Regions from separate parts of the Rahnella sp. CFA14(1/10) genome, predicted to be linked through region 1. Evidence: predicted binding sites of a transcription regulator. Region 1 holds the regulator's gene; the other holds the start of a gene.

Region 1 (6,179 bases):
TCTTCTGGAAGAAAAGTTGCAAACTGACATCCTGATGGACAATGACTGCATCATGCTGGCGCTGGCGGAGAAATGGCAAGGCATTAATTATCATCAGGATTTTTGTGTAATTAATGTCGATTACGGCATCGGTTCTTCCTTCGTGATTAACCAGCAAATTTATCGCGGTAATCTGTTTGGCAGCGGACAAATCGGCCATACCATCATTGATCCCCAAGGCGACCGGTGCGCCTGCGGACGATATGGTTGCCTCGAAACGCTGGCCTCATTGTCAGCATTAAAGAAAAAGGCCCGTCAGCTTGAGCCTGCGGATCCGGCAAGGAGAACGCCTTCAACACAGGAACTGATCGACCGCTATCATCGGGGTGAAAGTGCCATTTGCGAGCAGGTTATGGAAGGTGCCCGCGCGCTGGGGCTGAGTCTGTATAACTTTCTCAACATTCTGAATATCAATCACATTTATCTTTATGGCCGCAGTTGTGGTTTTGGCGATGCCTGGCTGAAAACCGTCTGCGGACAAAGCGGCCTCAATCCCTTTGATCGTATCGATCACGTCAAAACTCAGGCGACGCATATTGCACCGGGAATACTGAGCCGGGAGCAGCAGATTATGGGTATCGGATATCTGTATGTGGAAAAGGCGCTGGACGCGATGGCAGGTTGAATGGCGCATAATTCGTCGTTTTGGTGCAAGCATGGTAAAATCATCACGGGTCGCATGATGTGGCCTCTTTATTCCAATCTGCGCTCAGAGACCGTTGCCATGACCCTGAATAACCCGGAAAAATTACTTTCACAAGCTGAAGAGCTTTGCCAGCAGCGCAATGTTCGCCTGACCCCGCAGCGGCTGGAAGTACTGCGTCTGATGACGCAACAACCCGGTGCGATCAGCGCCTATGATTTGCTGGATCTGTTGCGTGTGAGCGAACCTCAGGCGAAACCGCCAACGGTTTACCGGGCGCTGGATTTTCTGCTGGAACAGGGGTTTATTCACCGCGTTGAATCTGCAAATAGTTATGTTCTCTGCCATCATTTTGAAGAGCCAAGCCATACTTCTGCGCTGTTTATCTGTGACCGCTGTGGGCTGGTCACCGAAAAAACCACCGATGGCATTGAAGAACGCCTGGCAAAACTGGCAATGGAATCCGGTTTTGATCTTCGCCATTCTGTGGTGGAAGCGCATGGATTATGTGCAGAATGTAAAGTAGTGGAAACCTGTGACAGCCATGACCGGTGTGATCACGACCACAGTATAGTGGTGAAAAAACGCTGAGAGATGAAGGTGTTACGGAAGAGGAACTGAAAGACTGCGGGAAGGTGAAATGCAAAGGTTGGGTACTTCCGTGTACCCGTATCCTGAATTGTTCCGGGTAGGAGCAGCATTTTTCAGGATACGTCACTGATATGCGAGGGGGAGTCGCATGTTACCAGTGATATTTATTTTTGGTTTCCCATTCATTGAGCTCTTTCTCGGCCTGATCTTTCTGATAGCCATAGCGCTCCTGAATTTTACCCACTAACTGATCACGTTTACCTTCAACCACTGTCAGGTCATCATCAGTCAATTTACCCCATTGTTCTTTCACTTTCCCTTTGAACTGTTTCCAGTTACCGTCGGCTTGATCCTTATTCATAATAATATCTCCTGTTACCTTGGGTTTTGTGAACTGCATTTCTGGCTTGCAGTTCGTCCTTAACACTTCAAAGGTTAGTAGAGAATCTCGATTAATCCTCCTGAAACAGAGATAAAACCCGTTATTAGGATTAATCCAAAGCAGGAAATAACGCCAGGGCGGGGTTTATTCCTTTGAAAAGCATACAAATCATTCCGCATGAAGCGAAAACCAGGTGTCGTGCCGCCAGTAACGGCACCAAATCCAGCCAAGGGATAATCCCCGCATCCCCAGGAAAACCGTCAATGCCAGCCACAAGGCATGGTTGCCCAACAGCGGTAAGCTGAAAAGCGTCAGCCCGTATCCTATCGCCGCCACGACCATACTGTTACGCATATCCCGCCCGCGCGTGGCACCGATAAACATGCCATCCAGTAAATAACACCAGACAGCTACCAGCGGCAGGATGATTTGCCAGCCCAGATAATGGTCCGCCAGTTCGCGTAACTCAGGTAGTGACGTCAGCGCATCAATGATCGCCCCGCCTGCAAGCGCATAAATCAGGGCAAAAATCAGGGCAACCAGCCCGGCCTGACGGCACGCGGCATGCCAGACATCCAGCAATTTCTGGCGATTCCGGGCACCGAATGCTTCACCGGAATGCGCTTCGATAGCATAGGCAAAACCGTCCAGCGCAAAAGCGGTGAAGGTCAGCAGGTTCATCAGCACCGCATTCACCGCCACGATGTGGCTGCCAAGCCGTGCGCCGAGAACGGTCAGTGAGGCAAAGCAAAGCTGAAGCAGAAGTGAACGCAACATAATGTCGCGGTTAAGCCCCAGCAGACGGCGCAGGTTACCACGCCAGGCCGAGGTGATTTGTGCGCCGGTTATACCCCGTTGCTTCATTACCCGCCAGACAAAGTACAGCCCGATAAATAGCGTGAAATACTCGGAACTTGCCGTCGCCATGGCAGCACCACGCACATTCCAGCCCAGCCCCATCACCAGCCACAGATCCAGAATGATATTCAGCAGATTCCCGGCAATCAGCAAAATCACCGGCCCGCGAACATACTGAATGCCCAACAGCCAGCCAAGGATCACCAGATTCGCCAGTGAAGCCGGGGCACTGAACCAGCGAATTTCGATAAACAGCCTCGCCTGTTCAAGCACCGGTTGGCTGCCCCCGACGATATGAAACGCCTGTTCCATCAGGGGGTGCCGGAACAACACTATGGTGAGACCAGACAATACGGCCAGCAGAAAGGGTTGTACGAAAGCGCGCGCCAGCAACCGGTTATCATTCGCGCCCAGCGCCTGAGCGGTCATGCCGGTGGTACTCATCCGTAAAAAAAGTAAGAGCATAAAGAGGAAAGTCGTGATCATCGAACCCACAGCCACTCCGCCGAGATAATCCGGGCTGTCGAGATGACCGATCACCGCCGTATCCACAAGCCCGAGAAGAGGCACCGTGATATTTGAAAAAATCATCGGCAATGCCAGCCTCCAGAGCGCCTTATCAGCGGGGCTTAAAAAGGTGTTTTTGAGTGTTTGTCGCGGGGAATGATGTTGCATAGAGAATCTCATGCCGGAGGTTCAGGTTATGCCTGTAAGTGACATCGCCCCGGAAGGGGCGACAAGATGAAACGTTAAAGCTTAGCGGTATGTCAGAGGCGGCTAACGAACCCGCAAATCAACAATATGACCATTGGGATCAAGAATTTGACCCAGTAATATCTGACCGAGTCATTCGAGTTGCAGGAAGGCGGCAAGTAAAAAAATCCCGATGAGCTGACAGGAGTCAGTGATTCGGGTGAACGCACGCAGCCAACGCATCTGCAGCCCGAAGTACGAAGGTCAGATCCAGTCACCGTTGCGGATGACGCCTACGGCCAGCCCTTCAATGCTGAAATTCTGCTCACGTAAATCAACCACGATCGGCTGGAAATCGCTGTTTTCAGGCAATAACTGCACCACACTGCCCTGTTTTTTCAGACGTTTCACGGTGACTTCATCATCTATACGGGCCACAACAACCTGTCCATTACGCACGTCTTGCGTTTTATGTACAGCCAGCAGATCGCCATCAAGAATACCGATATCACGCATCGACATACCGCTGACACGCAGCAGGAAATCGGCACTCGGCTTAAACATGGCCGGATCGACCTGATAGTGTCCTTCAATATGTTGCTGGGCCAGCAACGGCTCACCGGCAGCAACCCGGCCGATCAGCGGTAAACCCTCTTCTTCTTCCATCAGCAAACGAATGCCACGTGATGCGCCGGAAACAATCTCAATAACACCCTTACGCGCCAGCGCTTTGAGATGCTCTTCCGCCGCATTGGGGGAACGGAACCCCAGACGTGATGCAATCTCTGCGCGGGTGGGTGGCATACCGGTGGTGGAGATATGATCGCGAATAAGGTCGTAGACCTCTTGTTGTCTGGTCGTTAAAGCTTTCATTCCGCCCCCTGGTTGTTTATACAGTCTTGCTGTGAGTATATACAGCTAAACGATCAATGAAAACCTAAGATTGAATAAAAACAGGGCATAACGTTGATTCCTGGAATGCAGATTCCAAATCAGAACCATCGTGGCCAAAAGATGCTGACCCAGACAAAAAACGCCAATATGATGGTCAGAAGTACGGCAGCCGAGCCGATATCTTTTGCACGACCTGAAAGTACGTGAAACTCAGATCCGATACGGTCTATCGCGCATTCTACCGCGCTGTTGAGCAGTTCAGTGACACAGACCAAAACAACGGATCCCACCAGCAGAATGCGTTCTACGGGGCTGACATCAAACCAAAAAGATAACAAAATTAACGGAATAGCGACGCTGGCTTCCTGGCGAAAGGCCGCTTCATTTTGCCATGCCGCTTTCAGCCCTTTCCAGGAATAGCCAGCTGCTTTATAAATTCGGGTAAATCCAGTGACTTGGTTAGCCATTTCTTTTACTGATCCTTAGAGAATTTGCCGCACTTTATACCCCAAATAGTCGGGGTGCAGAAAGGCGGTAAAGAAGTGAATCCTGATGAGCTTACATGAGTAAGTGATTCGGGTGAACGTCTTAAGCCAACACCCCTGCGGCTTGAAATAAGAAGGGTATTGCATCACCACAGATCTCATCTGAGCTTTCTGGTATCCTTGCGGCGAAATGGCTAACAAGAGGCTTCACGTTTTTATGTCAGGTTGGCGTAGACTTTATTACACATTATTGAATTTACCGCTCTCATTGCTGGTAAAGAGCAAGGTCATACCTTCAGATCCGGTTACCGAGTTGCATTTAGACCCGACGCGGCCGATTTTGTATGTATTGCCCTATAATTCCAAAGCCGATTTGCTGACGTTGCGTGCGCAATGTCTGGCACAGAATCTGCCTGATCCCCTTATTCCGCTGGAAATTGACGGAACCCTGCTGCCAAGCCATGTCTTTATTGCTGAAGGTCCGCGCGTATTCTCTTATTACACGCCGAAGCAGGAATCCGTAAAGCTGTTCCACGACTACCTTGATTTGCACCGCAATAACCCGGATTTAGACATTCAGATGTTGCCGGTGTCGGTGATGTTTGGTCGGGCACCGGGCCGTGAAGGTCAGGATGACACGCCACATCTGCGCGTACTGAACGGCATCCAGAAATTCTTCGCTGTGCTTTGGCTGGGGCGGGACAGTTTTGTCCGCTTCTCCAATACCGTTTCCCTGCGTTATATGGCGACGGAACACGGCACAGATAAAACCATTGCTCAAAAGCTGGCACGTGTGGCGCGGATGCACTTCTCCCGTCAACGTCTGGCCGCCGTTGGCCCACGTCTTCCGGCACGTCAGGACTTGTTCAACAAATTGCTGTCCTCAAAAGCCATTGAAAAAGCGATTGAAGACGAAGCCCGCAGCAAGAAAATTTCCCACGAAAAAGCCCAGCAAAATGCCATCGCCCTGATGGAAGAGATTGCCGCTGACTTCTCTTATGAAGCCGTGCGCCTCTCTGATCGCGTACTGAGCTGGACGTGGAACCGTTTGTACAAAGGCATCAATGTTAATAATGCTGAGCGTGTACGCCAGCTGGCGCTGGACGGTCAGGAAATTGTGTATGTGCCCTGCCACCGCAGCCACATGGACTATCTGCTTCTGTCTTACGTGCTCTATCATCAGGGGCTGGTACCGCCGCATATTGCCGCTGGCATCAACCTGAATTTCTGGCCAGCTGGCCCGATTTTCCGCCGTCTGGGCGCGTTCTTTATTCGTCGAACCTTCAAAGGCAACAAGCTCTATTCAACGGTGTTCCGTGAATATCTGGGCGAACTATTCAGCCGTGGTTATTCGGTGGAATACTTTGTGGAAGGGGGACGTTCGCGAACCGGACGCCTGCTGGAGCCGAAAACCGGTACGCTGGCCATGACCATTCAGGCCATGCTGCGAGGCGGTTCACGCCCGATTACGCTGGTGCCAATTTACATCGGTTATGAGCACGTCATGGAAGTGGGCACCTATGCCAAAGAATTGCGCGGTGCGACTAAAGAGAAAGAAAGCCTGACGCAAATGCTTAACGGCTTGCGCAAGCTG
Region 2 (4,324 bases), on a different contig from region 1:
GATACCGTGCTGGAAATGTTTAATTTACAATCTTTCTTTGAGGTTCGTGTTTCTGCGGAAAAGCTGCCTTACAGCAAACCCCATCCTGAGGTCTATCTGCTGGCTGCGGGAGAATTACAGGTTGATCCCCTGCACTGTGTGACGCTCGAAGACTCTTTTAATGGCATGATCGCCACCAAAGCCGCGCGTATGCGCTCGGTGGTAGTGCCGGACCAGGAATACAGTATGGATCCGCGCTGGACGCTCGCAGATGTCAAACTTTCTTCCCTCGAACAACTGCGTGTAGCGCATATCAGTTAACTTTATACGCAGCCGCACATGCGGCTGCGTAATTTCAGGATTTCCCTCCTGCCTGAATGTCCTCATCCCACATTTCCACTGCGAAATTTTTTAAGCTTCGTTTAATTTCGTAAATCTTGAACTGACTCATAAAATAAATAAAACATCATTTCATTTTTATTGAATTAACATGTCAATCAACCTATGATTTCTGCAACAAGGACGAGCCGGGAGCTCTCCTGCTTCTGTACCCTGTCACTGCCACGCAACGGTCAGACTCGCCCGGTAAGTCCTCCTTAATCTCGTCATCTATGAGAGGCACCCACATGCAAGTTCGTCAAAGTATCCACAGCGACCACGCTAAAACACTTGATACCGCTGAATTACGCCGTGAATTTCTCATTGAGAAAATTTTCGAGAAAAATGCCTACACCATGACCTACAGCCATATTGACCGCATCATTGTCGGCGGTGTCATGCCCGCTGAAAAAACGGTATCCGTGGGTGATGAAGTTGGTAAACAGCTTGGCGTAAGCTATTTTCTTGAGCGTCGCGAACTCGGCGTGATCAACATTGGTGGTCCGGGCCTGATCGTGGTTGATGGCACGACGTATGAAATCGGTCATGAAGAAGCGTTGTATGTCGGCAAAGGGGCACAACGGGTTGAGTTCAGCAGTGTTGATCCGTTAAAACCGGCTAAGTTTTACTACAACAGCGCACCGGCTCATACCACTTTCCCGAACAAAAAAATCACGCTGGCGGAAGCCTCTCCGCAGACCATCGGTGATGCAGCCACCAGTAACCGCCGCACCATTAATAAATTCATCGTGCCTGACGTTCTGGAAACCTGCCAGCTGACCATGGGGCTGACCAAACTGGAAGAAGGCAGCCTGTGGAATACCATGCCTTGCCATACCCATGAACGCCGTATGGAAGTGTATTTCTACTTCAATATGGAAGAAGAGACGGCCGTGTTCCATATGATGGGGCAACCACAGGAAACCCGTCATTTATTAGTGCACAATGAACAGGCCGTTATCTCTCCAAGCTGGTCAATCCACGCCGGTGTGGGCACCAAAAACTATACCTTTATCTGGGGCATGGTCGGTGAAAACCAGGTATTCGACGACATGGATCACGTCAAAGTCAGCGAACTGCGTTAACTCCTCCCCGCTCTGCTTTAACCGGCAGAGCGACTCATCTTTTATGGCGAACGCGCCGTGGCAAAAGAGACTCTGAATATGATCCTCAGTTCATTTGAATTAAGCGGCAAAGTCGCCATCGTCACCGGTTGCAATACCGGGCTGGGCCAGGGCATGGCGCTAGGCCTTGCGCAGGCGGGATGCGATATCGTGGGTATTAACCTGTCAGCACCTGCAGAAACAGAAAAAAAGGTCACCGCGGCAGGTCGCCGATTTCTCGATCTGAGAGCAGACCTGAGCAGCATTCAGGGTATTCCGGAGCTGATTGAGAAGGCTGTCGGAGAATTTGGTCATATCGATATTCTGATCAATAACGCCGGGATTATCCGTCGCGAAGATGCCATCGAATTCAGCGAGAAAAACTGGGATGATGTGATGAATGTGAACAGTAAAACGCTGTTCTTTATGTCTCAGGCAGCCGCGAAACAGTTCATCAAGCAAGGCAACGGCGGCAAGATTATAAATATTGCCTCTATGCTCTCCTATCAGGGTGGAATAAGGGTGCCTTCCTATACGGCGTCAAAAAGCGCCGTAATGGGTCTGACCCGACTGATGGCCAATGAATGGGCGAAGCACAACGTCAATGTGAATGCGATCGCCCCAGGATATATGGCGACCAACAACACGGAACAGTTGCGTGCAGATGAAGAACGCAGCAAAGAAATCCTCGACAGGATCCCCGCCGGACGCTGGGGTCTGCCAGAAGATGTGATGGGGCCGGTCGTCTTTCTGGCGTCAAAAGCATCTGATTACGTTAATGGCTACACGATTGCCGTCGATGGCGGTTGGCTTGCGCGTTAATGGCACCATAAGTGACACCGAAAGGCGTCTGTTTATACGCCTTTCTTGTTTTTTATCAGCTCGTTGACAATTAGTTACAGGGCATCTCTTCCAAGATTGTGACAGTTTCACTTATACTGGATAAAATAACAGTTATCCAGTTCGGACGCGTCATGACGGCGGAAGGCCATCTCATTTTCTCAATAGCCTGTGCAGTATTTGCCAAGAAGGCACAGCTTTCTCCCGAGCTGGCGCATGGTGACTGGTGGCATATCATTCCCGGCTCTTTGCTTACTTGTCTGCTGCCTGATATTGATCACCCCAAATCGGTGCTGGGACAGCGTCTCAAATGGCTGTCAGCCCCCATCGCGCGGGCTTTCGGTCACCGCGGGTTCACTCACAGTTTGCTGGCTGTGGCCGGTGGGATTTTTCTTTTACGTACTCATTTCCCTCACGACTGGGTGATCCCAGCTGACGCTTTCCACGCCATGATTATTGGTTATCTGAGCCATATTCTGGCTGATATGCTGACACCCGCAGGTGTGCCGCTGCTCTGGCCTTGTCGGTGGCGTTTCCGGTTACCTTTAATTAACAGTCAGCAAGGGAATCAGCTCGAACGGACACTCTGCCTTATTCTGGTCGGTCTGACCCTTTTCTGGCCAGACTGGACGCCCATCATTGGTGCAATAAATCCGGATTTTTTTAATCACCTGCTGAAATTATTCATCTGAACAGAATGAAACACTGCCAGATTGTCTAAAATCAATACAAATATCACCAAAAAGTTATAACGAATTACTTTTGGATATAAATAGTCAGGCCTTCAAACTGTTATTCTGCACCCCAATGCTTTGGGATGGTGCAGTCCTTTCCGGAAACACCCGTTTCATTTATCAAAATTATAAGTTTGGAGTCTGGTATGAATCTTCCGCTCGTTCTTAACGTAGTGGTTTTCGTTGCCCTACTTTTGCTGCTGGCGCAAACCCGCCACAAGCAATGGAGTCTGGCAAAAAAAGTTTTGCTGGGTCTGGCTATGGGTGTGGTATTTGGCCTGGCTTTACAGCTGATCTACGGTTCCGATGATCCGGTACTGAAATCCTCAATTACCTGGTTCAATGTTGTTGGTAACGGCTACGTCCAGTTGCTGCAAATGATCGTCATGCCGCTGGTGTTTGTCTCTATTCTGAGCGCAGTGGCGAAACTGCATAACGCGTCATCGTTGGGTAAAATCAGTTTACTGACCATCGGCACCCTGCTGTTCACCACGCTTATCGCTTCTCTGGTGGGTATCTTCGTGACCGGCCTGTTCGGTCTCACCGCTGACGGCCTGGTACAAGGCACGCAGGAAACGGCGCGGCTGACGGCAATTCAGACTAATTATGTCGGCAAAGTGGCTGACCTGAGCGTGCCTCAGCTGATTCTTTCCTTTATACCGAAGAACCCGTTTGCTGACCTGACAGGCGCTAGCCCGACATCCATTATCAGCGTCGTGATCTTCGCTGCCTTCGTGGGTGTCGCGGCCCTGCAACTGGTGAAAGATGATGCAGAAAAAGGCCCGCGTGTTCTGGCCTTCATCGATACCCTGCAGGCATGGGTGATGAAGCTGGTGCGTCTGGTTATGAAACTGACCCCGTATGGCGTACTGGCTCTGATGACAAAAGTCGTCGCAGGTTCGAATGTTCAGGATATCATTAAGCTGGGCAGCTTCGTTGTGGCGTCTTATCTGGGGCTGGGCATCATGTTTGTTATTCACGCGGTGCTGCTGTCATTCACCGGTGTTAATCCGGCGAAATTCTTCCGTAAAGTCTGGCCGGTGCTGACTTTTGCTTTCACCAGTCGTTCAAGTGCCGCGACCATCCCGCTGAGCGTTGAAGCGCAGACACGCCGTCTGGGTATCCCTGAATCTATCGCCAGCTTTGCGGCATCTTTCGGGGCAACGATTGGTCAGAACGGTTGTGCTGGTCTGTATCCGACCATGCTGGCTGTGATGGTTGCCCCCACGGTTGGCATCAACCCGTTTGATCCCGTATGGATTGCAACCTTAGTGGGTATCGTTACCCTGA

What was found. The regulator LexA, encoded in region 1, represses DNA repair genes until DNA is damaged. The targets are predictions, from matches to a motif close to TNCTGTATGTACATACAGNA.
Region 2: EVX52_RS01540 (metal-dependent hydrolase) is a predicted target of LexA. The motif match lies at 2,397-2,416, and genes of this name have one in related genera.

The regions. Positions count from the first base shown of each region.
Region 1 covers NZ_SEWS01000010.1:27,219-33,397, reverse strand. The annotation lists gene EVX52_RS19355 (ROK family transcriptional regulator) at 1-664, shown strand, start outside; gene zur (zinc uptake transcriptional repressor Zur) at 764-1,273, shown strand; gene EVX52_RS19345 (CsbD family protein) at 1,425-1,634, opposite strand; gene dinF (MATE family efflux transporter DinF) at 1,824-3,188, opposite strand; gene lexA (transcriptional repressor LexA) at 3,471-4,079, opposite strand; gene EVX52_RS19330 (diacylglycerol kinase) at 4,199-4,567, opposite strand; gene plsB (glycerol-3-phosphate 1-O-acyltransferase PlsB) at 4,803-6,179, shown strand, end outside.
Region 2 covers NZ_SEWS01000001.1:313,773-318,096, forward strand. The annotation lists gene hxpB (hexitol phosphatase HxpB) at 1-300, shown strand, start outside; gene kduI (5-dehydro-4-deoxy-D-glucuronate isomerase) at 606-1,442, shown strand; gene kduD (2-dehydro-3-deoxy-D-gluconate 5-dehydrogenase KduD) at 1,521-2,282, shown strand; gene EVX52_RS01540 (metal-dependent hydrolase) at 2,435-2,992, shown strand; gene EVX52_RS01545 (L-cystine transporter) at 3,181-4,324, shown strand, end outside.